Regions from separate parts of the Streptomyces sp. NPDC003038 genome, predicted to be linked through region 2. Evidence: predicted binding sites of a transcription regulator. Region 2 holds the regulator's gene; the other holds the start of a gene.
The links. Region 2 encodes HrcA, which represses chaperone genes, less so after heat shock. Its sites were predicted from a motif close to TTNGCACTCNGNNNNNCNGAGTGCNAA; they were not measured.

Region 1: groL (chaperonin GroEL) is a predicted target of HrcA. The motif match lies at 1,759-1,785, and genes of this name have one in related genera.

Annotation. Positions count from the first base shown of each region.
Region 1 is NZ_JBEXNN010000005.1:201,431-215,877, forward strand. It holds gene groL (chaperonin GroEL) at 1-1,593, opposite strand, end outside; gene ABZX75_RS09130 (cold-shock protein) at 1,943-2,149, opposite strand; gene ABZX75_RS09135 (MoaD/ThiS family protein) at 2,545-2,820, opposite strand; gene thrC (threonine synthase) at 2,855-4,153, opposite strand; SAM riboswitch class I at 4,147-4,305, opposite strand; gene ABZX75_RS09145 (glucosyl-3-phosphoglycerate synthase) at 4,481-5,458, shown strand; gene ABZX75_RS09150 (trehalose-6-phosphate synthase) at 5,532-7,007, shown strand; gene otsB (trehalose-phosphatase) at 7,194-8,042, opposite strand; gene ABZX75_RS09160 (DUF3263 domain-containing protein) at 8,114-8,350, opposite strand; gene ABZX75_RS09165 (extracellular solute-binding protein) at 8,474-9,784, opposite strand; gene ABZX75_RS09170 (ROK family protein) at 9,994-10,926, shown strand; gene nagA (N-acetylglucosamine-6-phosphate deacetylase) at 10,926-12,089, shown strand; gene ABZX75_RS09180 (1-phosphofructokinase family hexose kinase) at 12,189-13,106, shown strand; gene ABZX75_RS09185 (CBM35 domain-containing protein) at 13,142-14,152, opposite strand; gene cdgB (diguanylate cyclase CdgB) at 14,221-14,447, opposite strand, start outside.
Region 2 is NZ_JBEXNN010000001.1:372,723-387,169, reverse strand. It holds gene lepA (translation elongation factor 4) at 1-633, shown strand, start outside; gene ABZX75_RS01820 (long-chain fatty acid--CoA ligase) at 886-2,778, shown strand; gene hemW (radical SAM family heme chaperone HemW) at 2,918-4,150, shown strand; gene ABZX75_RS01810 (DUF3097 domain-containing protein) at 4,286-5,098, opposite strand; gene ABZX75_RS01805 (MBL fold metallo-hydrolase) at 5,127-5,852, opposite strand; gene hrcA (heat-inducible transcriptional repressor HrcA) at 6,005-7,021, shown strand; gene dnaJ (molecular chaperone DnaJ) at 7,022-8,164, shown strand; gene ABZX75_RS01790 (nitronate monooxygenase) at 8,311-9,402, shown strand; gene ABZX75_RS01785 (16S rRNA (uracil(1498)-N(3))-methyltransferase) at 9,399-10,142, shown strand; gene ABZX75_RS01780 (histidine triad nucleotide-binding protein) at 10,294-10,653, shown strand; gene ABZX75_RS01775 (ribonuclease Z) at 10,656-11,561, shown strand; gene ABZX75_RS01770 (PfkB family carbohydrate kinase) at 11,818-12,915, shown strand; gene ABZX75_RS01765 (PhoH family protein) at 13,104-14,150, shown strand; gene ybeY (rRNA maturation RNase YbeY) at 14,164-14,447, shown strand, end outside.

The DNA.
Region 1 (14,447 bases), on a different contig from region 2:
GCCCGGCGCGCCGGCGCCGGCCTTCTCGGGCTTGTCGGCGATGACGGCCTCGGTCGTGAGGAACAGCGCGGCGATCGACGCGGCGTTCTGCAGCGCGGAGCGCGTGACCTTCGCCGGGTCGATGATGCCCTCGGCGATCATGTCGACGTACTCGCCGGTCGCGGCGTTCAGGCCCCAGCCGACGGTCAGGTTGCGGACCTTCTCCACGACGACGCCGCCTTCGAGGCCACCGTTGACGGCGATCTGCTTGAGCGGAGCCTCCAGGGCGAGCTTCACGGCGTTGGCGCCGGTCGCCTCGTCACCCGACAGGTCGAGCTTCTCGAAGACCGAGGAGGCCTGGAGCAGGGCCACGCCACCACCGGCGACGATGCCCTCTTCGACGGCCGCCTTCGCGTTGCGAACGGCGTCCTCGATGCGGTGCTTGCGCTCCTTGAGCTCCACCTCGGTCGCGGCGCCGGCCTTGATGACGGCCACGCCGCCGGCCAGCTTCGCGAGGCGCTCCTGGAGCTTCTCGCGGTCGTAGTCCGAGTCGGAGTTCTCGATCTCGGCACGGATCTGGTTCACCCGACCGGCGACCTGGTCGCTGTCACCGGCACCGTCGACGATGGTGGTCTCGTCCTTGGTGATGACGACCTTGCGGGCGCGGCCCAGCAGGTCGAGACCGGCGTTCTCCAGCTTGAGGCCGACCTCCTCGGAGATGACGGTGCCACCGGTGAGGATGGCGATGTCGCCGAGCATGGCCTTGCGGCGGTCACCGAAGCCCGGAGCCTTGACGGCGACGGACTTGAAGGTGCCGCGGATCTTGTTGACGACCAGGGTCGAGAGGGCCTCGCCCTCGACGTCCTCGGCGATGATCAGCAGCGGCTTGCCGGACTGCATGACCTTCTCCAGAAGCGGCAGCAGGTCCTTGACCGAGCCGATCTTGGAGTTGACGATCAGGATGTACGGGTCGTCGAGCGACGACTCCATGCGCTCCATGTCGGTGGCGAAGTACGCCGAGATGTAGCCCTTGTCGAAGCGCATACCCTCGGTGAGTTCCAGCTCCAGACCGAAGGTCTGGGACTCCTCGACGGTGATGACGCCTTCCTTGCCGACCTTGTCCATGGCCTCGGCGATGAGCTCGCCGATCTGGGTGTCGGCAGCGGAGATGGAGGCCGTGGAAGCGATCTGCTCCTTGGTCTCGACATCCTTCGCCTGGGCAAGCAGGGCGGCGGAGACGGCCTCGACGGCCTTCTCGATACCACGCTTGAGGGCCATCGGGTTGGCGCCGGCGGCCACGTTGCGCAGGCCCTCGCGAACGAGTGCCTGGGCCAGCACGGTGGCGGTGGTCGTACCGTCGCCGGCGACGTCGTCCGTCTTCTTGGCGACTTCCTTGACCAGCTCGGCGCCGATCTTCTCGTACGGGTCCTCGAGCTCGATCTCCTTGGCGATGGAGACGCCGTCGTTGGTGATCGTGGGGGCGCCCCACTTCTTCTCAAGGACGACGTTGCGACCCTTGGGGCCAAGGGTGACCTTGACGGCGTCGGCGAGCTGGTTCATCCCACGCTCGAGACCGCGCCGGGCCTCCTCGTTGAACGCAATGATCTTGGCCATCTGAAGTGGTCCTCCCGGACAGGGGTGGATTGCTCCGGACCGCGCCCGCGCCCGCGACGGACGGCCTGCGTGCCCGGCGGTTCCTTCCCGCCGGACCCTGCGGGCCTCACCGACCCGGTCCTCGTTTTAGTAGCACTCTCACCTGGAGAGTGCTAACGCCAATGATTAGCACTCGACCCCCGCGAGTGCAAGCGGCTTCGGGCAACGCGCGGCGAAGAAGCAGGCGGGACACGGGCCGACCGGGCACGACGCGCGAGGGGCCCGCATCCCGTGTCCAGGATGTGGGCCCCTCGTGTGTACGACGTGGGTACGTGTACGTGTGTACGCGTCGGCGGTCGAGCGCGCCGGGCTAGCCGAGTGCGAGCTTGACCATGTCCGCCTGCGGACCCTTCTGGCCCTGCGAGATCTCGAACTCGACCCGCTGACCCTCTTCAAGGGTGCGGTACCCGTCCATCTGGATGGCGCTGTAGTGGACGAACACATCCGCACCACCGTCGACCGCGATGAAGCCGTAGCCCTTCTCCGCGTTGAACCACTTGACGGTGCCCTGAGCCATGCCTAACTCCCCTATTACTGGCCCTTGCGCAGGAACGCACTTCGCGCTCCCGGGTCAGAACTTGCGCCGGAACGCGTCGACCGAGGCTGAATGTATCCGCGTCGGTGCTGTCTGCAACAGGTCAATCCGACGAGAATTCTGGACACGGGGAAACATTGAAATAGAGTGAAAATTTGCCATATTCCAGGGCAACTCGGGCCCGGCATATCTCGCCAAAGCCTCATACCGCACTTGCACATTGACCCGATGTCGACCCTGACGCGGCCCGCTCATATGCGGCGGGCAAGAACAGCGGAGGGGACTTCCCCAACTCTACCGCGCCCAATCAAGCAGAATTGCCCCCTCCGTTTATAGCGGAGGGGGCAATTACGGTTTTCGCGTGCCAGCTGACCGGATCAGCCGCCGGCGACGGCGGGGATGATCGAGACGCCCGCGCCGTCCGGGGTCGCCGTCTGCAGTCCACCCTCGAAGCGCACGTCGTCGTCGTTGACGTACACGTTGACGAAGCGGCGCAGCTTCCCCTGGTCGTCCAGGACGCGCGCGGCGATGCCCGGGTGGCTCTGCTCCAGGGACTGGATGACCTCGGCGAGGGTCGCGCCCTCGGCCGGGACCTCGGCCTTGCCGCCGGTGTAGGTGCGCAGGATGGTGGGGATGCGGACGTTGACGCTCATGGCGCTACTGCCTTTCCGGTGTACAGGAGGAGGGTCAGGCCAGCCCGGCGGCGCGGAACGCGTCCAGGCTCGGGCGGATGGTGGCGCTCTGGCCGCTGTCCGCGGCCACCGCCTCCAGGGTCTTGAGGCCGTCACCCGTGTTCAGGATCACGGTGGTCAGCGCCGGGTCGAGCTGCCCGTTCTCGACGAGCTTCTTCGTCACGCCGACGGTCACGCCGCCCGCGGTCTCGGCGAAGATGCCCTCGGTCTGCGCGAGGATCTTGATGGCCTCGACGACCTGCTCGTCGTTGACGTCCTCGACGTAGCCGCCGGTGCGGCGGGCGATGTCCAGGACGTACGGGCCGTCCGCCGGGTTGCCGATCGCCAGCGACTTGGCGATGGTGTTCGGCTTCTGCGGGCGGACCACGTCGTGACCGGCCTTGAAGGCGGTCGACACCGGGGAGCAGCCCTCGGCCTGGGCGCCGAAGATCTTGTACGGCTTGTCCTCGACGAGGCCGAGCTTGACGAGCTCCTGCAGACCCTTGTCGATCTTCGTCAGCTGCGAGCCAGACGCGATGGGGATCACGATCTGGTCGGGCAGCTGCCAGCCGAGCTGCTCGCAGATCTCGTACGCGAGGGTCTTGGAGCCCTCGCCGTAGTACGGGCGCAGGTTGACGTTGACGAAGCCCCAGCCCTCGCCCAGCGGGTCCCCGATGAGCTCGGAGCAGAAGCGGTTGACGTCGTCGTAATTGCCCTCGATGCCCACGAGGTCGCCGCCGTACACACCGGCCATGACGACCTTGCCCTGCTCCAGGTCGTGCGGGATGAACACGCAGGAGCGGAAACCGGCCCGGGCGGCCGCGGCGCCGACGGCGCCGGCCAGGTTGCCGGTGGAGGAGCAGGACAGGGTGGTGAAGCCGAAGGCGCGGGCGGCCTCGACCGCGATGGCCACGACGCGGTCCTTGAAGGAGTGCGTCGGGTTGCCGGAGTCGTCCTTGACGTAGAGCTTGCCGGTGAAGCCGAGCTCCTTGGCCAGATTGGCCGCGTCCACGAGCTTGGTGAAGCCGGGGTTCAGGCTCGGCTTGGAGGCCACGTCCGCGGGGACGGGCAGCAGCGGTGCGTAACGCCAGATGTTGTCGGGGCCGGCCTCGATCGCGGCGCGCAGGGCTTCCGGGTCGCCGGTCGGCAGGTCGTAGGCGACTTCCAGCGGCCCGAAACACTCGGAGCAGGCGAAAATGGGGCCGAGCTCGAAGCGGGTGGCGCACTCCCGGCAGGAAAGGCCGGTGGCGGGTCCGAGGTCAACAGAGGTGGAATCAGTCTGTGCAGCCATGATGGCGAGGCCCTTTCTCCTCATCTTCCCCATGGCGCACTTCGCCATGAGACGGAATTGGCACCTTCCCTAGCCGGGGACCTCGCTGCTGGCACTGATGTGCGTGATCGCGAGAACCGACTGGAGGGTTGCCGGGGCTTCAACGGGCCGTGTCCCTCTGCCCCTCTGGATGAGCGGTATGGCACCGGGCGACGCGCTCTATGGCGCACCCGGGCATTTGTGCGCGAGGACCCCCGGCATGCGGTGGTCCTTCGCGTTGTTCAAGACTGTAACCGAAGGCCCGGGCGGTTGAGACAGCCGTCCGAACCGCGAGATGGATCACATATCGACCCAAACCAGGGAGTGCTGAGAGTGCTGGAAGAGGTGGAGCGCTGGCTGGCCGACCGCTCCTGGTCCGCCGCCGACCGACCGCTCGCCCAGCTGCTCGACCGGAAACGGGCGGCGGGCACCACGGTCAGCGTGGTGCTGCCGGCGCTCGACGAGGAAGCGACGGTCGGCGCCATAGTCGAGGTGATACGGCGTGAGCTGATGGAGGGACTTCCGGTCCCCCTGGTCGACGAGCTGATCGTCATCGACTCGGGTTCCGCCGACCGGACCGCGGAGCGGGCCGCCGCGGCCGGCGCCCGGGTGGTGCACCGCGACGAGATCCTTCCGCGCATCCCGGCCCTGCCCGGCAAGGGCGAGGTGCTGTGGCGTTCGCTGCTGGTCACCACCGGCGACATCGTCTGCTTCGTCGACGCCGACCTGCGGGACTTCTCGGCCGCCTTCGTCTCCGGAATCGTGGGCCCGCTGCTGACCGAGCCGGACGTGCAGTTCGTCAAGGCCATGTACGACCGCCCCCTCGACACGGAATTCGACGGGCTCGCCTCCGGCAAGACCCCCGGCCAGGGCGGCCGGGTCACGGAGCTGGTGGCCCGCCCGCTGCTCAACCTGCACTGGCCGCGGCTGGCGGGGTTCGTGCAGCCGCTGGGCGGCGAGTACGCCGTACGCCGCTCCCTGCTGGAGCGGCTGCCGTTCCCCGTCGGGTACGGCGTCGAGCTGGGCCTGCTGGTGGACGCGCTGCACACGGTCGGGCTGGACGCGCTGGCCCAGGTGGATGTCGGCGTACGGCTCCACCGCCATCAGGACGGGCAGGCACTGGGCCGGATGGCCGCGGCGATCTACCGGACCGCGCAGCTGCGACTGTCGCGCGGGCACCTCGTACGGCCGGAGCTGACGCAGTTCGAGCGGGGACCGGACGGGTTCGTGCCGCGGACGTACCCGGTGGACACCGAGGAGCGCCCGCCGATGCTCGGCGTCACCGAGTACGCGCGGCGCCGGGTGGCCTGACCCGGGACACCCCGTGCCCCTCGGAGGTGGCCGGGGACGTTTGAGCGGGAGCGACCCGGGCTAGGTTGGCCGCATGGCTTCTCAGGTACTCGTTGCAGCGAATCGCGGCCCGCTCTCTTACGCTCTCGCCGCCGACGACACGCTCAGTGCCCGGCGCGGCGGGGGCGGTCTGGTCTCGGGCCTCTCCACGGCCCTCGCGGAGCAGCCCGATGCGGTGTGGATCTGCGCGGCGCTCTCGGAAGCGGACCGTGAGGCGGTCCGCCGGGGCACCGCCGAGCCGGGCGTCCGGATGCTGGACATCGATCCCACCGTTTACGACGACGCGTACAACGGCATCGCCAACTCCGTGCTCTGGTTCACCCACCACCACCTGTACGAGATCCCGCGCGAGCCGGCCTTCGACGCGGCGTTCCGGCGGCAGTGGGAGTCGTACGTCGCCTACAACCAGGCCTTCGCGGAGGCCTTGGCGCAGGAGGCGGGCGACGGGGCCTGCGTGCTGGTGCAGGACTACCACCTGGCGCTGGTGCCGGGTGCGCTGCGCGAGCTGCGGCCGGACCTGCGGATCTCCCACTTCACGCACACGCCGTGGGCGTCCCGCGAGTTCCTGCACATGCTGCCCGACGACATCCGGCGGCAGCTGGTGTGGGGGATGCTCGGGGCGGACCGGCTGGGCTTCCACACGTGGGAGTGGGCGGCCAACTTCATCACCGGCGCGAACATGGACGACGCGAGCGGCGTGGCGGAGGGGTCCCTCCCGGCCGGGGACGCGGAGCGCGGGGTGTGGCACCGCAGGATGAAGGCGGACGGGAGCGGGTACGCGGAACGCCGGTTCACCGAGGTGACCGAATACCCGCTCGGCGTGGAGGCGGACGAGCTGCGCGCGCTGGCGCACCGGCCGGAGGTCGACGAGAAGCTCGCGGAACTGCGGGCGGAGGTCGGGGACCGCAAGACGATCGTCCGGGTGGACCGCACGGAGCTGTCGAAGAACATCCTGCGGGGACTGCGGGCGTACCGGGAGCTGCTGACCACGCACCCCGAGTGGCGCGGCAGGGTGGTGCACCTGGCCTCCGCGTACCCGTCCCGGCAGGACCTGGCGGTGTACCGGGCGTACACGGAGTCGGTGCGGGAGCTGGCGCGGGAGATCAACGCGGAGTTCGGCACGGAGGACTGGCAGCCGGTGCTGGTGTCGGTGAAGGACGACTTCACGCGCTCGCTCGCGGCGTACCGGATGGCCGACGTGGCCCTGGTGAACCCGGTGCGGGACGGGATGAACCTGGTGGCCAAGGAGATCCCGGTGGTGTCGGAGGCGGGGTGCGCGCTGGTGCTGTCCACCGGGGCGGGGGCGTACGGGGAACTGCGCGAGGACGCGCTGACGGTGAACCCGTACGACGTCACGGAGACGGCGCAGGCGCTGCACGCGGCGCTGTCCATGCCGGAGCCGGAGCGGGCGGAGCGCACGAAGCGCCTGGCCGCGGCGGCGACGGCCCTGCCGCCGGCACGGTGGTTCGCGGCCCAGCTGTCCGACCTCGGCGCGCCCACGTCACCCTGAGCGACCCCGAGCCCCGCGGGACCGCCCCGCGGGGCTCGGGGCTGGGCCCCGGCCCCTCAGCGGCAGCGGCAGCGGCAGCGGCAGCGGCAGCGGCAGCGGCAGCGGAGCCTGAGGCGCCGCCCGGGGCGCGGTCCTCGGCCGCGGCGCGGCTTGAGGCGCGGCCCCGGGAGCGGCGGCGGCGCTCGTTCAGGCGCGCAGCGCAGCGGCAAGGGCCGCCAGGAGGCGCACCACCTCCGCCGGGCCGTCCACGATGAGGTCCGCGCGGGCGGCCAGCTCCGGAACCTCCGCGGAGCCACTGCACACCAGCAGCCCCGGCAGTCCCTCCGCCCGCCGTTTCTCCACGGCCGAAAACGCCGCGAGGTCGCCCAGGTCGTCCCCCGCGTACAGGACCGCCTCGGCCTCCCGCTCCGCCAGGAACTCCGTCAGGGCGACGCCCTTGTCCATGCCCGGCGGCCTCAGCTCCAGCACCGCCCGGCCCGGCTCGACCATCAGCCCGTGGCGCGCGGCCAGCTCGGCGAGAGGTGCGCGCAGCGCGGCGAAGGCGGCTTCGGGGTCGGCGGCGCGGCGCGTGTGCACGGCCAGTGCCCGGCCCTTCTCCTCGATCCACGTGCCCCGCCAGGCCCCGATCGCGTCGAGGAATCCCGGCAGCTCCGCCCGTACGGCCGCCACACCGGGGTGTTCGGCGGGCGCGTGGACGATTCCGGTGACGGCGTCCCACCGCTCGGCCCCGTAGTGGCCGAGGACGACGAGGTGTTCCAGTCCGGGGACTCCGGCGAAGCCCCCGTAGCGGACGGCCACGCCGGCCGGCCGGCCGGTGACCACGGCCACGGAGGCCACTTCGGGGGCCAGCGCGGCCAGGGCGGTTACGGCTCCCGTGTGGGCGCGCGCCTGGTCGGGGTCCGGGACGATGTCGGCGAGGGTGCCGTCGAAGTCGAGGCCGATCACGGATCGGCGGGGTGTTCGGAGGAGGGCTTCGAGGCCCTCGCGCCCGGCTGCGGTGACGGGCGTCGGCAAGTCGTGCGGGTGGCTCCCCATACGGACGACCCTAACGGCCCCGCCGGGCGACGGCTATGGCGCAGGCCACCCCCGGCGGCGGCCGGCGGCTGTCACCGCCGGGCACGCTGGGCCTCGCGGATCCGCCGCAGCCGGTTCACCGTGCCCGGCGCGTGGGCCAGGGCACGCGGGTCGTCCATGAGCGCGTTGAGCAGTTGGTAGTAGCGGACCGGGGGCATCCCCAGTCCTTCGCGGATGGCCCGCTCCTTGGCCCCGGGCCCGGGCCAGGTGCGGGCCTCGTACGCGAGCACCGCGGCCTCCGTGGCCGTCAACTGCCCCTCGTCCGTCATACCGCCAGATTAACGCCGCCCACCGACACGGGCCCGGCGCGGCCATCCCGGCCCACCTACCCGGGCCACCCCGCCCGGCCACCCGGCCCGGCCCCCGGCCCAGCCGGCCCGGCTCCGCGCCGCTCAGCTCGGATCCGCCGCCCGCGCCGCCGTCGCGATCTCCTCCAGCACCTTCGCCGGCTGTCCGCCCGGCTGCACGGTCTTGCCGATGTTCTGCTTGATGTTCTCGCTCACGCCCGCCCAGGACTTCTTGCCGACGGGGTACAGCCGGGCGCTCGGCAGCGCCGCCAGGAAGGTCTTCAGCTGCGGCGCGGCGCCGCCCGCGCCGCCCGCACCGGCCTCCATCGCCCGGTAACCGCTGGTCGTGGCGGGCAGCAGGTCGTACATGGTCGTGAAGGCCGTCACGTTCTTCGGCTCGTACAGGTAGTCCAGGAACTTCCCGGACTCCGTCTTGTGCCCGTTCTTGAAGGCCATCACCCAGTCCGCGACGCCCATCGCCGAGTGGTCGGTCCCGTCGGCCGTCGGCATGGTGACCATGCCGAACTTCACTCCCTTGGCACCGGCCTGCTTCAGCAGCGTCGGGTGCCCGTTGAGCATGCCGACCTCGCCCCGCGTGAAGGCTTCGAAGGCGGCCTGCCGGTCCAGCTTGCCCGGCTCGACCGGTCCGGTCAGCCCCTGGCCGACCATCTTGTCGCGCAGGAACTCCAGCGTCTTGACGTTCTCGACGGAGTCGATGGAGTACGCCTCTTCGTCGTCGGTGTAGCCGCCACCGCCCGAGAGCATCCACATCATCGTCTCGGCCTGCGCCTCCTCACGGCCCAGCGGCAGCGCGAAGGGTGTCGGCACGCCCGCGCCCTTGAGCTTCTTCGCGGCGGCTTCCAGCTCCGCCCAGCTCTTGGGCTGCCAGCCGTTCTTGGCGTCCTTGGGGAGGACGCCCGCGTCGCCCAGCAGCTTCTCGTTGTAGAAGAGCAGCCGCGTGCTGGCCACGAAGGGCAGCCCGTACTGGATCCGCCCGACCTTGCCCGCGTCCGCGAGCGGCCCGAGGAAGTCGGCCTCGGTTTTCACGGAGAGCAGCTCGGCCGCGGTGTAGAGCTTGCCGGCGGCCGCGTAGTCGGCGTAGGCGCCGATCTGCGCGATGTCGGGCGCCTTGCCGGCCTTGACCATCTCGGCGACCTTGGCGTCGACCTCCGACCAGGAGTAGACGCTCACCTCGACCTTGATCCCGGGGTGGTTCTTCTGGAAGCCGTCGGCGAGGCCCTTCCAGTAGACCGTCGAGGAGTTCTGCGGATTGTCCCCGTAGTCGGCCGCCACGACCCGCAGGGTCACCTCGTTGTCCTCGGTGAGTCCGCCGAGGGCTCCGCAGCCCGTCAGCGTCACGGCTGTCAGGCACAGTGCGGCGCCGGACGCGGCCAGGCTCAGGTAACGGCCCTTCACAGTTCTCGTTCCACCCCTTGTTGTACGTACGATCCACGTAAGGTCTACACCACTTTGGCGGCTCGTTCACCTCGGGATCCGTTCGGGATCCGCTCCGTGTCCGGTTCGTATCCGGAGCGGGGTCCCGATTTTGTATGGCCACTCAACAATCCCTCTCAATGGACTAGACCTTTGCCCGCCGAGCACGCGAGACTGTTCCTGTGAAACCCGTGAAACACGTCATCGCCCTCGATGTGGGCGGCACCGGGATGAAGGCCGCCCTCGTCGCCGCCGACGGCACCCTGCTCCACGAGGCGCGCCGCGCCACCGGACGCGAGCGGGGCCCCGAAGCCGTCGTCGAGACGATCCTGGCCTTCGCCGCCGAGCTCCTCGTCCTGGGCCGCGAGCGCTTCGGTGAAGCCGCCTCGGCCGCCGGCGTCGCCGTCCCCGGCATCGTCGACGCCTCGAACGGGATCGCCGTCTACGCGGCGAACCTCGGCTGGCGCGACGTCCCGATGCGCGACCTGCTCAGCGGACGCCTCGGCTCCCTCCCGGTCGCCCTGGGCCACGACGTCCGCACGGGCGGACTCGCCGAGGGCCGCATCGGCGCCGGCCGGGGCGCCGACCGCTTCCTCTTCGTCCCGCTCGGCACCGGCATCGCCGGAGCCATCGGCATCGGTGGCCGCATCGAGGCCGGCGCCCACGGCTACGCGGGCGAGATCGGCCACATCGTGGTCCGCCCCGGCGGCCCCGCGTGCGGCTGCGGCCAGCGCGGCTGCCTGGAGACCCTCGCCTCCGCCTCCGCCGTCAGCCGCGCCTGGGCGGCCGCCGCCGGGGACCCCGGGGCGGACGCCGCCGACTGCGCCGCGGCCGTCGCGTCGGGCGACCCCCGCGCCCGGAAGGTGTGGCTGGAGGCGGTCGGCGCACTCGCCGACGGGCTGGTCACCGCCATCACCCTGCTGGACCCGCGCACGCTGATCATCGGTGGCGGGCTGGCCGAGGCGGGAGAGACCTTGTTCACACCCCTACGGGCGGCCGTGGAGGAGCGCGTGACGTTCCAGCGGCTGCCCCACATCGTTCCGGCGGCCCTCGGGGACACCGCCGGATGCCTGGGCGCAGGGCTGCTCGCCTGGGACCTACTCGCCACGGAGGTACCTGCCTGATGTCCGGAAGCGCGCACAGCACTGTTCTCTCCGGCGCCAGGGTGGTGCTGCCCACCGGAACCGTGGCCAACGGCCGCGTCATCGTCGACGGCCGGCGCATCGCCGGCAGCGCCCACGAGGGCGCGCACGTCGTCGACCTGTCCGGGCACTGGATCGTCCCCGGCTTCGTGGACATGCACAATCACGGCGGCGGCGGCGCCTCCTTCACCTCCGGCACCGCCGAGGAGGTCCTCCAGGGCGTACGCACGCACCGCGCGCATGGGACCACCACCCTGATCGCCTCCACCGTCACCGGCGACCTGGACGAGCTGGCCCGGCGCGCCGGGCTGCTCGCCGAACTGACCCAGCAGGGCGAGATCGCGGGGATCCACTTCGAGGGGCCGTTCATCTCCCCCTGCCGCAAGGGCGCGCACAAGGAGGACCTGCTGCGCGACCCGGATCCGGCCGAGGTCCGCAAGCTGGTCGACGCCGCCCACGGCGCCGCCCGCATGTTCACCCTCGCCACCGAGCTGCCGGGCGGCCTGGACTCCGTACGGCTCCTGACCGAGCACGGCGTCATCGCCGCGATCGGCCACACGGACGCCACGTACGAGCAGACGCGCGCCGCCATCGACGCGGGCGCCACCGTGGCCACCCACCTCTTCAACGCGATGCCCGGCCTGGCCCACCGCGAGCCGGGCCCGATCGCCGCGCTGCTGGAGGACGAGCGGATCACCGTCGAGCTGATCAACGACGGCACCCACCTGCACCCGGCGGCGCTGGAGCTGGCCTTCCACCACGCGGGCGCGCACCGCGTGGCGCTGATCACCGACGCCATGGACGCGGCCGGCTTCGGCGACGGGACCTACCACCTCGGCCTGCTGGAGGTCGAGGTCAAGCAGGGCGTGGCCCGGCTCGTCGAGGGCGGCTCGATCGCCGGTTCCACCCTCACCCTGGACACCGCCTTCAAGCGTTCGGTCACCCTCGACAAGCTGCCGGTGGAGTCCGTGGTCCAGGCGATCTCCGCCAACCCGGCCAAGCTGATCGGCCTGTACGACGAGATCGGCTCGCTGGAGCCGGGCAAGTACGCGGACCTGGTCGTCCTCGACGCCGAGTTCGACGTCAGGGGCGTCATGCGCCGCGGCGAATGGGTCGTCAGCCCCGCCGCTGTCACGGCCGCCTGACGGCCAAGCGGCTGTACGTGACGAAGCGGTCGGCCCAGGACACTGGGCCGGCCGCGCTGCGTTTGGCATGATCCCGGCAGCAAGAGACCGGGGGTGCCCATGATCCTGACCGTGACGCTCAACACCGCGCTCGACGTCACCTACCGCGTGCCGCGGCTGCTCCCGCACGCCTCGCACCGGGTCACCGGCGTCACCGAACGCCCCGGCGGCAAGGGGATCAACGTCGCCCGCGTGCTGGCCGCGCTCGGCCACGAGGTGACGGCGACGGGCTTCGCGGGCGGCCCGGTCGGCTCCGTCGTACGGGACCTGCTGGCGCGGTCCCCCGGGGTGGTGGACGCCCTGGTCCCCTGTGCGGGCACCACCCGCCGCACCCTGGCCGTCGCCGACGAGGCCTCGGGCGACACCACGCAGTTCAACGAGCCGGGCCCGCTGATCACCACTGCGGAATGGACGCGGTTCCTCTCCCGGTACGAGGCCCTGGTGGCCGGCGCCCGCGCGGTGGCCCTGTGCGGCAGCCTCCCGCCGGGCGTGCCGGTGGGCGCGTACGCCGTGCTCGTACGGTCGGCCCGCGCGGCCGGGGTCCCCGTCCTCCTGGACACCAGCGGCGAGGCCCTGCGCCGCGGGATCGCCGCCCGGCCCGAGATGATCAAGCCGAACGCCGCCGAGCTGGCCGAGCTCACCGGCTCCCGCGACCCGCTCCCCGCCACCCGCGACGCCCGCCGCCGGGGCGCCCACGCCGTGGTCACCTCACTCGGCCCGGACGGGCTGCTGGCCGCCACCGCCGAGGGCACCTGGCAGGCGGCCCCGCCGCGCGCCCTGTCCGGCAACCCCACCGGAGCCGGGGACTCCGCCGTCGCCGGACTCCTGTCCGCCCTCACGGAGGGCCTGGACTGGCCGGACCGCCTGATCCGCGCGGTCGCCCTCTCGGCGGCCACGGTCCGCGCCGCTGCGGCGGGAGAGTTCGACCCCCGCACCTACGACGAGGTACGGGGGTCGGTGAAGGTGACGGCGAGCTAGCCCGTTGCACTACCAGGGCCTGGCGGTGGGTTGGCTCAGCCCTGTTCCAGCCAGAGCTGGTCGAGGTTGACCTCGCACTGGTTGCCGGCCTCGCACGAGATCCTGATCGTGTTCGAGCCCTGCTTGAGCTGGACGATCGAGTACGTGTTGGTCCAGCCCTTGGCCCAGTCGCCCTCGGCGGCCTTCGAGAAGTTCTTCATGTTGATCGGCCGGGTCTGCGCCTCGCCGTTGACGGTCAGCGTGGTGCTGGCATCCTTGCCGGGCACCCCGTAGGTCATCTTCAGCTTGTACGAGCCCGCCTTGGGGACGTCGAGGGTCCAGGTCGCCGCCGCGCCGACCGCGCTCAGACCGCCCACGTACTGGCCACCGGCGCTCTTCGCACCCGGCACCGTGTTCTGCAAGACGGCACCGCCCGTGAGGGACATGCCGGCCCCCGCGAAGTCCGCCTTCGGCAGCTGGACCTCCGGCGGCTTCGGGGAGCCGCTCGGGGGCGGGCTGGACTGGGTCTGCGGGGGCGCCGACTGGTTCTGGCCGCCGTTCGCGGAGTCGCCGCCCTTGTCCTCGCCCTTGCCGCCGAAGGCCAGCGCCGCACCGATCCCGATCACGACCGCGGCGACCACCGCGACGGCCGCGATGAGCATGCCCTTGCGGCTGGACCCGCCGCCACCGCCGTGGCTCGGCGGCACGATCTGCTGGGTGTACGACTGCGGGGACTGCTGCTGCGGCGGGACACCGTAGCCGCCCGCCTGGATCGCCTCGGGGGACTGGTACTGCGCCTGGTAGGGCGGCTGCTGCTGCGGAACCGGGCCGCGCTGGCCGCCGTACGTCCGCTCACCGACCGTACGCACCTGGTTGTACGAGGTACGGGGGACGCCGGGCTGCGCGCCGGGCTGACCACCGCCCGTCGGACCGGGGTAGCCATATCCACCGCCCGGAGGCGGGGTGGCTCCGGCGGCCTGGCCGTCCGCGTAGAGATAGCCGAACGGATCGTCGTCCTCGGGCTTGCTCGCCCCACCGTGCGGGCCGTTGTTCGCGGGCGTCGTCATCGCAGGTCACTCCTTTCGACCCACGGGAGCCTACCCCGAACACATGCGCCCCCGGACGGCCGATCAGCTCAGCCGGCCCGGCGGTGCGCCTTGGAGCGGGACCTTTTCTCGATATACATGCGCTGGTCGGCGGAGCGCAACACCTCGTCCGCCGACATGCCGCAACTCGCCCAGCCGATGCCGAAACTGGCCCCGACGCGCACCGCGCGGCCGTCCACGCGGATCGGCGGGATGATCGCGTTGCGCAGCCGGACCGCGAGGTCGGCGGCGTCCGCCGCACCCAGCCCGTCGGCCA
Region 2 (14,447 bases):
GGCAAGATCTCGGACGTGTTCGAGCCGGTCGTCCGGGCCACCGTGCTCGCGCCGACCGAGTTCATCGGCGCGATCATGGAGCTGTGCCAGAACCGTCGCGGCACCCTCCTCGGCATGGACTACCTCTCCGAGGACCGCGTCGAGATCCGCTACACCCTCCCGCTCGCCGAGATCGTCTTCGACTTCTTCGACCAGCTGAAGTCCAAGACGCGCGGATACGCCTCCCTCGACTACGAGCCCACCGGCGAGCAGGCCTCCAGCCTGGTCAAGGTCGACATCCTGCTGCACGGCGACAAGGTCGACGCCTTCTCCGCCGTCACGCACAAGGACGCCGCCTACGCCTACGGTGTGCGCCTCGTCGCCAAGCTGCGCGAGCTCATCCCGCGGCAGGCCTTCGAGGTGCCGATCCAGGCTGCCGTCGGCTCGCGGGTCATCGCCCGCGAGACCATCCGCGCCATCCGCAAGGACGTCCTCGCCAAGTGCTACGGCGGTGACATCTCCCGTAAGCGGAAGCTGCTGGAGAAGCAGAAGGAAGGCAAGAAGCGGATGAAGATGGTCGGCTCGGTGGAGGTCCCGCAGGAGGCGTTCATCGCAGTCCTCTCCAGCGACGAGTCCAGCGCCAAGAAGAAGTAGCGCTGTGTGAGCCTCCAGTGAGAAGTGCGTGAGGCGCCGCGAGGGCGTTGTACGCGAAGCAGGCCCCCGCGCATCGGCGCGGGGGCTTGTTTCGTTATGAATCGGCCGCTCGCTGGCTCTTACGTACCAGGCGGTCGGCCCCTAGTCTGATCACTGCTCGATGGTTACTCGCCAGTTACAAGCCCTGAGTCAGCGCACCGGAGCATGAGCCGTGCACGACAGGCCCAGCCCGCGTGGTCCCGGAGGACGTCCGTGAGCGACACACAGACCTTGATCGAGAACCGCCCGCCCACCGTGGCGGCACTCTTCCTTGAGCGCGTCGCCGCCACGCCGAATGCGGAGGCGTACCGGTTCCCGGTGCCCGCCGCCGGCGGCGAGGGCGCTCCCGACGACTGGAAGTCGCTCAGCTGGGGACAGGCGGCCGAGCGGGTCTTCGCCATCGCCGCCGGGCTGACCGACCTCGGCCTGCAAGCGGAGGACCGCGTCGCGCTCGCTTCCAACACCCGGGTCGAGTGGATCCTCGCCGACCTCGGCGTGATGTGCGCGGGCGCCGCGACCACCACCGTCTACCCGAGCACCAACGCGGAGGAGTCGGCGTACATCCTCGCGGACTCGGCCAGCCGGGTCCTGATCGCCGAGGACGCGACGCAGCTGGCGAAGGCCCGCGCACACCGCGCCGACCTTCCCGAGCTGGCGCACGTCGTCGTCATGAACACCGCCGACGCGGTGTCCGCCGAGGGCGACCCGGAGGGCTGGGTGCTCTCCCTCGCCGACCTGGAGAAGCGCGGTACGGAGTACCTCGCCAAGCACCCCGGGGCGGTGAAGGAGCGGATCTCGGCCATCACCGCCGACCAGCTCGCCACCCTCATCTACACCTCCGGCACCACCGGCCGTCCCAAGGGGGTGCGGCTGCGGCACGACAGCTGGTCGTACATGGCCAAGGCGACGGTGGCCACCGGCCTGATCAACGCGGACGACGTTCAGTACCTGTGGCTGCCGCTGGCCCACGTCTTCGGCAAGGTGCTGACCTCCGGCCAGATCGAGGTCGGTCACGTCACCGCCGTGGACGGCCGCATCGACAAGATCATCGAGAACCTGCCGATCGTCCAGCCGACGTACATGGCGGCCGTTCCGCGCATCTTCGAGAAGGTCTACAACGGGGTCGCGGCCAAGGCCCGGGCCGCCGGCGGCGCCAAGTACAAGATCTTCCAGTGGGCCGCGGGCGTCGCCCGCGAGTACGCCAAGGTCACCCAGGACAACTTCCGGCGCACCGGCAACGCCACGGCGCCCTTCGGCCTCACCACCAAGCACAAGATCGCCGACGCGCTCGTCTACTCCAAGCTCCGCGACGCCTTCGGCGGCAACCTGCGCGCCGCCGTCTCCGGCTCCGCCGCCCTGGCGCCCGACATCGGCTACTTCTTCGCCGGCGCCGGCATCCACATCCTGGAGGGCTACGGCCTGACGGAGTCCAGCGCGGCCTCCTTCGTCAACCCGGGCGAGGCCTACCGCACCGGCACCGTCGGCAAGCCGCTCCCCGGCACCGAGGTCCGGATCGCCGACGACGGCGAGATCCTGCTGCGCGGCCCCGGCATCATGCAGGGCTACCACGGCCTGCCCGAGAAGACCGCCGAGGTCCTGGAGCCGGACGGCTGGCTGCACACCGGTGACATCGGCGAACTCTCCGCCGACGGCTACCTGCGCATCACCGACCGCAAGAAGGACCTGATCAAGACCTCCAACGGGAAGTACGTCGCCCCGGCCGAGATCGAGGGACGGTTCAAGGCGATCTGCCCGTACGTGTCGAGCATCGTGGTGCACGGCGCGGACCGGAACTTCTGCTCGGCGCTGATCGCGCTGGACGGGCCGGCGATCCTGGGCTGGGCCGCCGAGCACGGGCTGGAGGGCAAGACGTACGCGGAGGTCGTGGCGGCGCCGGAGACCGTCCGGCTCATCGAGACGTACGTGCAGACCCTGAACGAGGGCCTGCAGAAGTGGCAGACGGTGAAGAAGTTCCGGCTGCTGCCGCGGGACCTGGACGTCGAGCACGGCGACCTCACGCCGAGCCTGAAGCTGAAGCGGCCCGTGGTCGAGCGGGAGTTCAAGTACCTGATCGACGAGATGTACGAGGGATCCCTGGAGGCCTAGCGCCTGCCGCCGGCCGGGCGGGGCGGGCAGCCGGGCCCGTCCCCGCCGTGTCCCTGCCGTGTCCCCGCCCCGCCGTATCCCCGGGGTGTCCCCGCAGGCGGAGGGCCCGGGGACCCGGCGGGTGCGGGACAATGGGTGCATGCCTTCCGCACTGCCCGACGGTGAACCCATGCCCGAAGACGGCTCGCTGCCGTCGCATGCCCTGGCGGGTGCCGACGAGCGGCCGCTCGGCTTCTACCTGCACGTCCCGTACTGCGCCACGCGCTGCGGGTACTGCGACTTCAACACCTACACGGCGACCGAGCTGCGCGGTACCGGCGGCGTGCTCGCCTCGCGCGAGAACTACGCCGACACCCTGATCGACGAGGTGCGGCTGGCGCGCAAGGTGCTGGGCGACGACCCGAGGGCCGTGCGCACCGTCTTCGTGGGCGGGGGCACGCCGACGCTGCTGCCCGCAGGGGACCTCGTACGGATGCTCGCGGCGATCCGGGACGAATTCGGCCTGGCGGACGATGCCGAGATCACGACGGAGGCCAATCCGGAGTCGGTGGACCCGCGGTACCTGGCCGAGCTGCGCGCCGGCGGCTTCAACCGCGTCTCCTTCGGCATGCAGAGCGCTAAGCAGCACGTCCTGAAGGTGCTGGACCGCACGCACACGCCGGGTCGCCCGGAGGCGTGCGTCGCGGAGGCACGGGCGGCGGGCTTCGATCACGTCAACCTGGACCTGATCTACGGGACCCCGGGCGAGACCGACGAGGACTGGCGGGCCTCGCTCTCGGCGGCGCTGGGGGCCGGTCCGGACCACATAAGCGCGTACGCCCTGATCGTCGAGGAGGGCACCCAGCTGGCCCGGCGGATCCGCCGGGGCGAGGTCCCGATGACGGACGACGACGTGCACGCCGACCGGTACCTGATCGCCGACTCGGTGATGGCGCAGGCCGGGTACTCCTGGTACGAGGTGTCGAACTGGGCCACCTCGGAGGCCGGGCGCTGCCTGCACAACGAGCTGTACTGGCGCGGAGCCGACTGGTGGGGCGCGGGGCCGGGCGCGCACTCGCACGTGGGCGGGGTGCGGTGGTGGAACGTGAAGCACCCGGGCGCGTATGCCGCCGCGCTGGCGCAGGGGCGTTCTCCCGGCGCCGGGAGGGAACTCCTGTCGGAGGAGGACCGGCGGGTGGAGCGGATCCTGCTGGAGCTGCGCCTGGTGGACGGCGTGCCGCTGTCGTTGCTCGCGCCGGCCGGTCTCGCCGCGGCGGGGCGTGCCCTCGGGGACGGGCTGCTGGAGGCGGGGCCGTACGCCGCCGGGCGGGCCGTGCTGACCCTGCGGGGGCGGTTGCTGGCCGACGCGGTGGTCCGCGACCTGGTGGACTAGCCCCTGCGGGCCGGCTGCTGGGGGCACTGCCCCCAGACCCCCGCGCCTCAAACGCCGGCGGGGCTGGGTGTGCGCCTCAAACGTTGGCGGGGCTGGGTGTGCGGGGCTGGGTGTGCGCCCCGCTGGGTGTGTGCCTCAGACGTCGGCGGGGCTGGATGTGACGTGGTCGATCAAGTGTTCCACCGCGCCCAGCAGGGTCGGTTCCAGGTCCCGGTACGAGGTCACCCGCGACAGGATGTGCTGCCAGGCGGCTCCCGTGTGGTCCGGCCAGCCCAGGGCCCGGCAGACGCCCGTCTTCCAGTCCTGGCCGCGCGGGATCACCGGCCATGCCGCGATGCCCAGCGCCGACGGCTTCACCGCCTGCCACACGTCCACGTACGGGTGGCCCACGATCAGGACGTCCGGCGAGATCACCGACGCCGCGATACGGGACTCCTTCGAGCCCGGCACCAAGTGGTCCACCAGGATCCCCAGGCGGGCGTCCGGCGCCGGGGCGAAGTCCGCCACGATGGCCGGGAGGTCGTCGATGCCCTCCAGGTACTCCACCACCACGCCCTCGATCCGCAGGTCGTCACCCCAGACCCGCTCCACCAGCTCGGCGTCGTGGCGGCCCTCGACGTAGATCCGGCCCGCGCGCGCCACCCGCGCCCTGGCGCCCGGGACGGCGATCGAGCCGGAGGCCGTACGGGCCGCGGCCTCCGGTCCGCGCGGCGGGCGGGTCAGCGTCACCACCGCCCCGTCCAGCAGGAACCCCCGCGGCTCCATCGGGAAGACCCGCCGCTTGCCGAAGCGGTCCTCCAGGGTCACCGTGCCCGCCTCGCAGGCCACCACCGCGCCGCAGAAGTCCGTACCCGCCACCTCGACCACGAGGTCGGGTTCCGCCGCCACCTCGGGTACGGCCTTGGGGCGCTTCCACTGCGGGGTCAGGTCGGGGGAGTACTCGCGCATCCGGCCGACAGTAGGAGAGCCGGCCCGCTCACGCCTCCGACACGCCGAAACGGGCCGCGAGTGTGGCGCGTTGCGCACGCACGAAGGCCGCCGGGACCACCGCTCCGTGACCCGGCACGTACAGCGCGTCGTCGCCGCCCAGCGACAGCAGCCGGTCCAGAGCGGCGGGCCACTGCCCGGGCACCGCGTCCCGCCCCGCCTGCGGTTCCCCGGACTCCTCGACCAGGTCCCCGCAGAAGACCACCTCCCGCTCACCCGGCACGAAGACGGCCAGGTCGTGCCCGGTGTGGCCCGGCCCCACATTGGCCAGGAGCACCTGCACCCCGCCCAGCTCCAGCGTCCACTCGCCCGACACCGGATGCCGGGGCAGCACGAGCATTTCCACGGCTTCGGCCGCCTCCGGCTCCGCCAGCCCGTGCCGTACCGCGGAGTCCCGCAGCGCGTCCCGGTCGGCCGCCAGCAGCGAGTCCAGGCCGACCGCCGCGTACACCTCGGCCCCGGAAAAGGCGGCAGCACCCAGCACATGGTCGAAATGTCCGTGCGTGAATGCGATATGGGTCACGCGCCGCCCGGTCAGCCGCTCCGCCTCGGCCCGGATCTGCGCCCCTTCCCGCAGGCACGAGCCGGGATCGATCAGGAGGACCGATTCGTCCCCCACCACCAGCCCCACAGTGCAGTCCCACACCGGCAGGCGGCGTCGGCCGGCCCGTCCGGTCAGCCGTTCCCAGCCCGCCTCTTCCCAACGCACGTCCATGCGGCGACGCTACCTTGGCGGGCCTCCCTTGCTAGGGGCGTACCGCCCGGCCGTACACTGAGCGGGGGATCGCTGGCACTCGAACGCTCAGAGTGCCAACGAAGCCGAAGGACCGCCGACGAAAACCCGCACACAGGTGGAGGTGCCGCGCGATGCTCAGCGAACGCAGACTCGAAGTGCTGCGCGCCATCGTCCAGGACTACGTCGGGACGGAGGAGCCGGTCGGCTCCAAGGCGCTCACCGAGCGGCACCGGCTCGGCGTCTCGCCCGCCACCGTGCGCAACGACATGGCCGTGCTGGAGGAGGAGGGCTACATCGCCCAGCCCCACACCAGCGCCGGCCGGATCCCCACCGACAAGGGCTACCGCCTCTTCGTCGACAAGCTGGCGGGGGTCAAACCGCTGTCGTCGCCCGAGCGCCGGGCCATCCAGAACTTCCTCGACGGCGCCGTCGACCTCGATGACGTGGTCGGCCGTACGGTGCGGCTGCTCGCGCAGCTCACCCGGCAGGTCGCGGTCGTCCAGTACCCCTCGCTGACGCGTTCCACCGTGCGCCACGTCGAGCTGCTGTCGCTGGCCCCGGCCCGGCTGATGCTCGTACTGATCACGGACACGGGGCGCGTCGAGCAGCGGCTGATCGACTGCCCGAGCCCCTTCGGGGAGACCTCGCTCGCGGACCTGCGGGCGCGGCTCAACAGCCGGGTCGTCGGCCGCCGTTTCACCGATGTGCCCCCGCTCGTCCAGGACCTCCCCGAATCCTTCGAGGCGGAGGACCGCGGCACCGTCTCCACGGTGCTCGCGACGCTCCTCGAAACCCTGGTCGAGGAAGCCGAAGAGCGGCTGATGATCGGCGGTACCGCCAATCTCACCCGCTTCGGACACGATTTTCCCCTGACGATCAGGCCGGTGCTCGAAGCGCTGGAGGAGCAGGTCGTGCTCCTCAAGCTGCTCGGCGAGGCCAATGAGTCGGGCATGGCCGTACGGATCGGGCATGAGAACGCCTACGAGGGGCTGAACTCCACGTCGGTCGTCTCGGTCGGTTACGGTTCGGGCGGCGAAACAGTCGCCAAACTCGGCGTGGTCGGACCGACACGCATGGACTACCCCGGAACGATGGGAGCGGTACGCGCAGTGGCACGTTACGTCGGACAGATCCTGGCGGAGTCGTAAGTGGCCACGGACTACTACGCCGTTCTCGGCGTGCGCCGCGACGCATCGCAGGACGAGATCAAGAAGGCCTTCCGCCGCCTCGCGCGTGAACTTCACCCGGATGTGAATCCGGATCCGAAGACGCAGGAGCGTTTCAAGGAGATCAACGCGGCGTACGAGGTGCTCTCGGACCCGCAGAAGAAGCAGGTCTACGACCTCGGCGGCGACCCGCTGTCCTCCGGCGGCGGCGCCGGCGGCGGAGCGGGTGGCTTCGGAGCGGGTGGCTTCGGCAACTTCTCCGACATCATGGACGCCTTCTTCGGCCAGGCCTCGCAGCGCGGCCCGCGCTCGCGGACCCGGCGCGGCCAGGACGCCATGATCCGCCTCGACCTGGAACTGGACGAGGCGGCCTTCGGGACGACCAAGGACATCCAGGTCGACACGGCCATCGTCTGCACCACCTGCTCCGGTGAGGGTGCCGCTCCCGGCACCGCGGCGCAGACGTGTGACATGTGCCGTGGCCGCGGTGAGGTCTCGCAGGTCACCCGGTCCTTCCTGGGCCAGGTCATGACCTCGCGCCCCTGCCCGCAGTGCCAGGGCTTCGGCACCGTGGTCCCGACCCCGTGCCCCGAGTGCGCGGGCGACGGCCGGGTCCGCTCCCGCCGCAGCCTCACGGTCAAGATCCCGGCCGGTGTCGAGAACGGCACCCGGATCCAGCTCGCGGGCGAAGGTGAGGTCGGCCCCGGCGGCGGCCCCGCCGGCGACCTGTACGTGGAGATCCACGAGCTGCCGCACCCGACCTTCCAGCGCCGCGGGGACGACCTGCACTGCACGGTGACCATCCCGATGACGGCGGCCTCCCTGGGCACCAAGTGCCCGCTGGAGACGCTGGACGGCATGGAGGAGATCGACATCCGGCCCGGCACCCAGTCCGGCCAGTCGATCCCGCTGCACGGGCGCGGCGTCACCCACCTCCGCGGTGGCGGGCGCGGTGACCTGATCGTCCACGTCGAGGTCACCACTCCGAGCAAGCTGGACGCCCAGCAGGAGGACCTGCTGCGCCAGCTCGCGAAGCTGCGCGGTGAGGAGCGGCCCCTGGGCCAGTTCGCGCCGGGGCAGCAGGGTCTGTTCAGCCGCCTGAAGGACGCGTTCAACGGCCGCTGACCGGCCCGCGATCACCCGTACGAGCCCGGCCCGGGGACGCCCCGGACCGGGCTCGACGCATGGGCCCCGGCCGCGCCCGGAAGCGGACTATGCCAGGCGAATGCCATGATTCGGCCCCGTGAGCGGGACATGGCACGATGCAGTCCATGTCCTCCGCACCGAACGGTCTGTCCCCGTACCCGATCGTGCAGGCTCCCATGGCGGGCGGCGCCTCCTGTCCGCCGCTCGCCGCCGCGGTGTGCGAGGCGGGCGGACTGGGCTTCCTCGCCGGGGGCTACAAGACCGCCGACGGCATGTACCAGGAGATCAAGCGGTTGCGCGCGCTCACCCGCCGCCCCTTCGGCGTGAACCTCTTCATGCCGCAGACCGGTTACGTCGACCCGGCCGCCGTCGAGGCGTACCGCGGGCAGCTGGCCGGCGAGGCGAGCTGGTACGACGTCTCCCTCGCCGCCGACGACATCATCGGCACCTGCGACGACGGCTACGACGCCAAGCTCGCCATCCTCGCCGAGGACCCGGTCCCGGTCGTCTCCTTCACCTTCGGCTGCCCCACGCCCGAGGCGCTCGCCCGCCTGCGCAAGGCCGGTACGTACACCGTCGTCACCGTGACCTCCGTCGACGAGGCCCGGGCGGTGCAGGACGCGGGCGCCGACGCGGTCTGCGTCCAGGGTGTGGAGGCGGGCGGCCACCAGGGCACCCACCGCGACGACCCGCAGGCCGACGGCACGGCGTCCATCGGGCTGCTCGCACTCGTGGCCCAGGTACGCGAGACCGTGGCCCTCCCGATCATCGCGGCGGGCGGTCTGATGCGGGGATCCCAGATCGCGGCGCTGCTGGCCGCGGGCGCGGAGGCGGCGCAGCTCGGCACGGCCTTCCTGGCCTGCCCGGAGTCGGGGGCGGACCCGCTGCACAAGAAGGCGCTGACGGACCCGCTGTTCGTCCGCACGGAACTGACCAGGGCCTTCTCCGGGCGGCCGGCACGAGGCCTGGTGAACCGCTTCATGCGGGAGCACGGGCCGTACGCCCCGGCCGCGTACCCGCAGGTCCACCATCTGACCTCGGGTCTGCGCAAGGCGGCCGCCGCGGCCGGGGACCCGCAGGGGATGGCGCTGTGGGCGGGCCAGGGGCACCGGCTGGCGCGGACGCTCCCGGCGGGGGAGCTGGTCGAGGTGCTGGCGGCGGAACTGGCCCAGGCGCAGAGCGCGTTGCAAGGAATGCAGATGAGGAGTGCGTCATGACCGCCCCCGTGTTCGTGGTCGAAGAGGTCCCCTCGGGGCCGGAGTTCGTCCTGGACGGCCCCGAGGGCCGGCACGCGGTGTCCGTAAAGCGGCTGAACCCGGGTGAGGCGCTGGTCCTGACGGACGGCCGGGGCGCCTGGGCGGACGCGGTGGTGAAGTCGGCGGAGGGCAAGGACCGCCTGACCGTGTCGGTGTCCTCGACCGGGCGGGAACCGGAAGCCCCGGTCCGCATCACGGTGGTACAGGCGCTCCCCAAGGGGGACCGCGGAGAGCTGGCCGTCGAGACGATGACCGAGACGGGCGTGGACGCGATCGTGCCGTGGCAGGCTTCGCGCTGCATCACGCAGTGGCGCGGCGACCGCGGAGCGAAGTCCCTGGCCAAGTGGCGGGCCACGGCCCGGGAGGCGGGAAAGCAGTCCCGCCGGGTCCGCTTCCCGGAGGTGGCCGAGGCCATGTCCACGAAGCAGGTGGCCGCGCTGCTGGCCCACGCCGACCTGGCGATGGTCCTCCACGAGGACCGCGACACCCCGTCGCAGGCCCTGGCCACCGCCGCACTCCCGGCCGCGGGCTCCATCGTGCTGGTGGTCGGCCCGGAGGGCGGCGTCTCCCCGGAGGAGCTCACCGTCTTCGCCGCGGCGGGCGCCCACCCGTACCGGCTGGGGGCGTCGGTGCTCCGGACCTCCACGGCCGGCACCGCCGCGGTGGCGGTCCTGCTGGCGCGGACGGGGCGTTGGTCCTGAGCAGGCGCTGGTCCTGAGCGGGCGTCGGTCTGAGCGGGCGGCGGTCTGAGCGGGGGCGCACGCTGACCGGCGCGCGGCCGGGCGCCGCCTCCCGACCGGCCCCGGGGTGGATACGATGCCCGGACCGATCACCGTCACGGGAGGCGAAGCAATGGCCGGGGAACCGCAGGCCGACTGCCTGTTCTGCAAGATCGTCACAGGGGAAGTCCCGGCGACCGTGGTCCGCGAGAGCGAGACGACCGTCGCCTTCCGGGACATCAACCCGCAGGCGCCCACGCACGTGCTCATCATCCCCAAGGCCCACTACCCCGACGCCGCCACGCTCGCCGCCGCCGAGCCCACCATCGCCGCCGACGTGCTGCGCGAGGCCGGGCAGATCGCCGCGGACGAGGACGTGGACGGCCACGGCTACCGGATCGTGTTCAACACCGGCGCCGGCGCCGGCCAGACCGTCTTCCACGCCCACGCGCACGTCCTCGGCGGCCGCGGCCTCCAGTGGCCCCCCGGATAGCCGTGTCCGCACGCGAGTTCGTGGTGCTGGGCACCGCCAGCCAGGTCCCCACCCGCCACCGCAACCACAACGGCTACCTGCTGCGCTGGGACGGCGAGGGCATCCTCTTCGACCCGGGCGAGGGCACCCAGCGCCAGATGCTGCGCGCGGGTGTGGCCGCGCACGACATCAACCGGATCTGCGTCACCCACTTCCACGGCGACCACAGCCTCGGCCTCGCCGGGGTGATCCAGCGCATCAACCTCGACCAGGTCCCGCACCCCGTCACCGCGCACTACCCGGCCTCGGGGCAGAAGTACTTCGACCGGCTCCGTTACGCCACCGCCTACCGCGAGACCGTGCCGCTGCGCGAGGAACCGGTGGCCGGCGACGGGACGCTGGCGCGCGGGGCGTCGTACGTGCTGGAGGCTCGGCTCCTCTCCCACCCGGTGGAGTCCTTCGGCTACCGGCTGACCGAGCCCGACGGGCGGCGCATGGTGCCAGAACTGCTCGCGCGGCACGGGATCAAGGGCCCGGACGTGGGCCGGATCCAGCGCGAGGGCCGGCTGGGCGACGTCACGCTGGAGCAGGTCAGCGAGCACAAGCCCGGGCAGCGGTTCGCCTTCGTCATGGACACCCGGCTCTGCCCCGGGGCGATCGCGCTCGCGGAGGGCTGCGACATGCTGGTGATCGAGTCGACCTTCCTCGACGAAGAGGAGCGGCTGGCCACCGACCACGGCCACCTCACCGCCGGCCAGGCGGCCCGGGTGGCGCGGGACGCGGGCGTACGGCACCTGGTGCTGACGCACTTCTCGCAGCGTTACACCGACCCGACGGCGTTCGAACGCCAGGCGCGCGCGGCGGGCTTCGGGGGCGAGCTCACGATCGCGGTGGACCTGGTACGGGTGCCCTTGCCCAAGCGGGGCTAGGCAAGGGCCAGGCCGGGCGGGGGAGGTCGCGGCGCGACCCGGCGCGGGCCCGCCCGCGGGGATTCGCGGGCGGGTGGTGGCGCCCCGGAGCCCCCAGGGCCCGAGCGGCGGCGGTCAGCGTGTCGCGGGTGATGTGCGACACACTGGGTTTGTTCCCGCGCCCAACGGGCAGGGCCGGCAGTTTCCGCTGAGGACCTGCCGGCAGAAACGACCCTTCCCCTCACCGATCCGCACACGACACAACGGGGAGTACACCGTGACCAGTCGGGAGAGCTTCACGAGTCGCTCAGCAGCAGTGGACCCGCTCGGTCCGCTGCGCGACCCGCAGGAACCGGGCTGCGACGTCTTCCTGACCGGAACGGTCTTCCTCGACATCATCTTCACGGGCCTCGACTCGGCTCCGGTACGCGGCACGGAGTCCTGGGCGCGCGGCATGGGCTCCAGCCCCGGCGGCGTCGCCAACATGGCCACCGCCCTGGCCCGGCTCGGCCTGCGCACCTCACTGGCCGCGGCCTTCGGCGACGACCACTACGGCGAGTACTGCTGGGACGCGCTCGAACAGGGTGAGGGCATCGACCTGTCCATGTCCCGGACGGTCCCCGGCTGGCACAGCCCCGTCACCGTCTCGATGGCCTACGAGGGCGAGCGCACGATGGTCTCGCACGGCCACGAGGCGCCGCCCCCCGCGGGCCCCGGGCCGTTCCCGCAGTGCCCGCCGCGGGCCCGGGCGGCCGTGGCCTCGCTGGGGCCGGGGCGCGGCGAGGAGTGGATCGGGCACGCCGCGCGGCGCGGGTCGCGGATCTTCGCGGACGTGGGGTGGGACGAGAGCGGGCGGTGGGACCTGGGGGCCCTGGCGGACCTGGAGCACTGCGAGGCCTTCCTGCCGAACGCGGGCGAGGCGATGCGGTACACCCGGACGGAGTGCCCGCGGGCGGCGGCCCGGGCGCTGGCCGAGAAGGTGCCGATCGCGGTGGTGACGATGGGGGCGGAGGGCTCGTACGCGGTGGACGGGCGTACCGGGGAGACGGCGCAGGTTCCCGGGATCGCGGTCGACGCGCTCGACCCGACGGGGGCGGGGGACGTGTACGTGGCGGGGTTCCTCACCGGCACCCTGGCGGGCTGGCCGCTGGCGGACCGGCTGGCCTTCGCCGGCCTGACGGCCGCGCTGTCGGTCCAGGAGTTCGGGGGCTCCCTGTCGGCGCCCGGCTGGCCCGAGGTGGCCCTGTGGTGGCGGTCGGCGCCGGACGCGCTGCGCGGCCGGTACGGCTTCCTGGACGCGCTGATCCCGCCGGGGTCGACCCCGGCCGCGCGCCGCAGGGCGGTCCCGACGATCGGCTTCCGCCAGTCCGCGTAGCCCGTGGCCCGTGGCCCGGGCGCGGACCCGTACGCCCGTGGGGCCTCCGGGCCGGGGCGGCGGGAAAAGGGGCTCGCTCGCAAAACCTCTCGGGGATGGGGCGGCGGCGACGTAGGCTTGGTAGTCCGGAGGTCGTCGATCGGCGCGGCCCTTCAACGGGAGGTATGTGCAGGCCACAGTGCCGGCCCATGACTCAGACACCGACAGCCCACATCCCCGCGCCGGGGCAGGCGCGAGCCCACTTCACCGTCCCGGCGACGCACCCGATGGTGACCGTGCTCGGCTCGGGCGACGCCCTGTTGCGCGTGATCGAGAAGGCCTTCCCGAGGGCCGACATCCATGTTCGGGGCAATCAGGTCAGCGCGATCGGCGATGCGGCGGAAGTCGCTCTGATCCAGCGCCTGTTCGACGAGATGATGCTGGTGCTCCGCACCGGGCAGCCGATGACGGAGGACGCAGTGGAACGCTCGATCGCCATGCTCAAGGCGAGCGCCGACGGCAATGGCAACGGGCCCGACGAGACGCCCGCCGAGGTACTCACCCAGAACATCCTCTCCAGCCGCGGCCGCACCATCCGCCCCAAGACCCTCAACCAGAAGCGGTACGTCGACGCGATCGACAAGAACACGATCGTGTTCGGCATCGGCCCCGCCGGTACCGGCAAGACCTACCTCGCCATGGCCAAGGCGGTCCAGGCGCTGCAGTCCAAGCAGGTCAGCCGGATCATCCTGACCCGGCCCGCCGTCGAGGCGGGGGAGCGGCTGGGCTTCCTGCCGGGCACGCTCTTCGACAAGATCGACCCGTACCTGCGCCCGCTCTACGACGCGCTCCACGACATGATCGACCCGGATTCGATTCCGCGGCTCATGGCGGCCGGGACCATCGAGGTGGCCCCCCTGGCGTACATGCGCGGCAGGACGTTGAACGAGGCGTTCGTCGTCCTCGACGAGGCGCAGAACACGAGTCCGGAACAGATGAAGATGTTCCTGACCCGGCTCGGCTTCGACTCGAAGATCGTCGTCACCGGTGACATCACCCAGGTCGACCTGCTGCCCGGCGGCACCAAGAGCGGTCTGCGCCAGGTCCAGTCGATCCTCGAAGGGGTCCCGGACATCCACTTCTCACGGCTCACGTCCGAGGATGTCGTCCGGCACAAGCTGGTCGGCCGTATCGTCGACGCGTACGAGAAGTACGACGACGGCCAGCAGGGCCGCAGCGGCCAACACGGGAAGTAGAACTCAGCGCACCATGTCGATCGACGTCAACAACGAGTCCGGGACCGAGGTCGACGAGCAGGCGATCCTCGACATCGCCCGCTACGCACTCACCCGGATGCGGATCCACCCGCTCTCCGAGCTCTCCGTCATCGTCATCGACGAGGAGGCGATGGAGCAGCTCCACATGCAGTGGATGGATCTGCCCGGACCCACCGACGTCATGTCCTTCCCGATGGACGAACTCCGTCCGCCGGCCAAGGACGACGAGGAGCCCCCGCAGGGGCTCCTCGGCGACATCGTGCTGTGCCCCGAGGT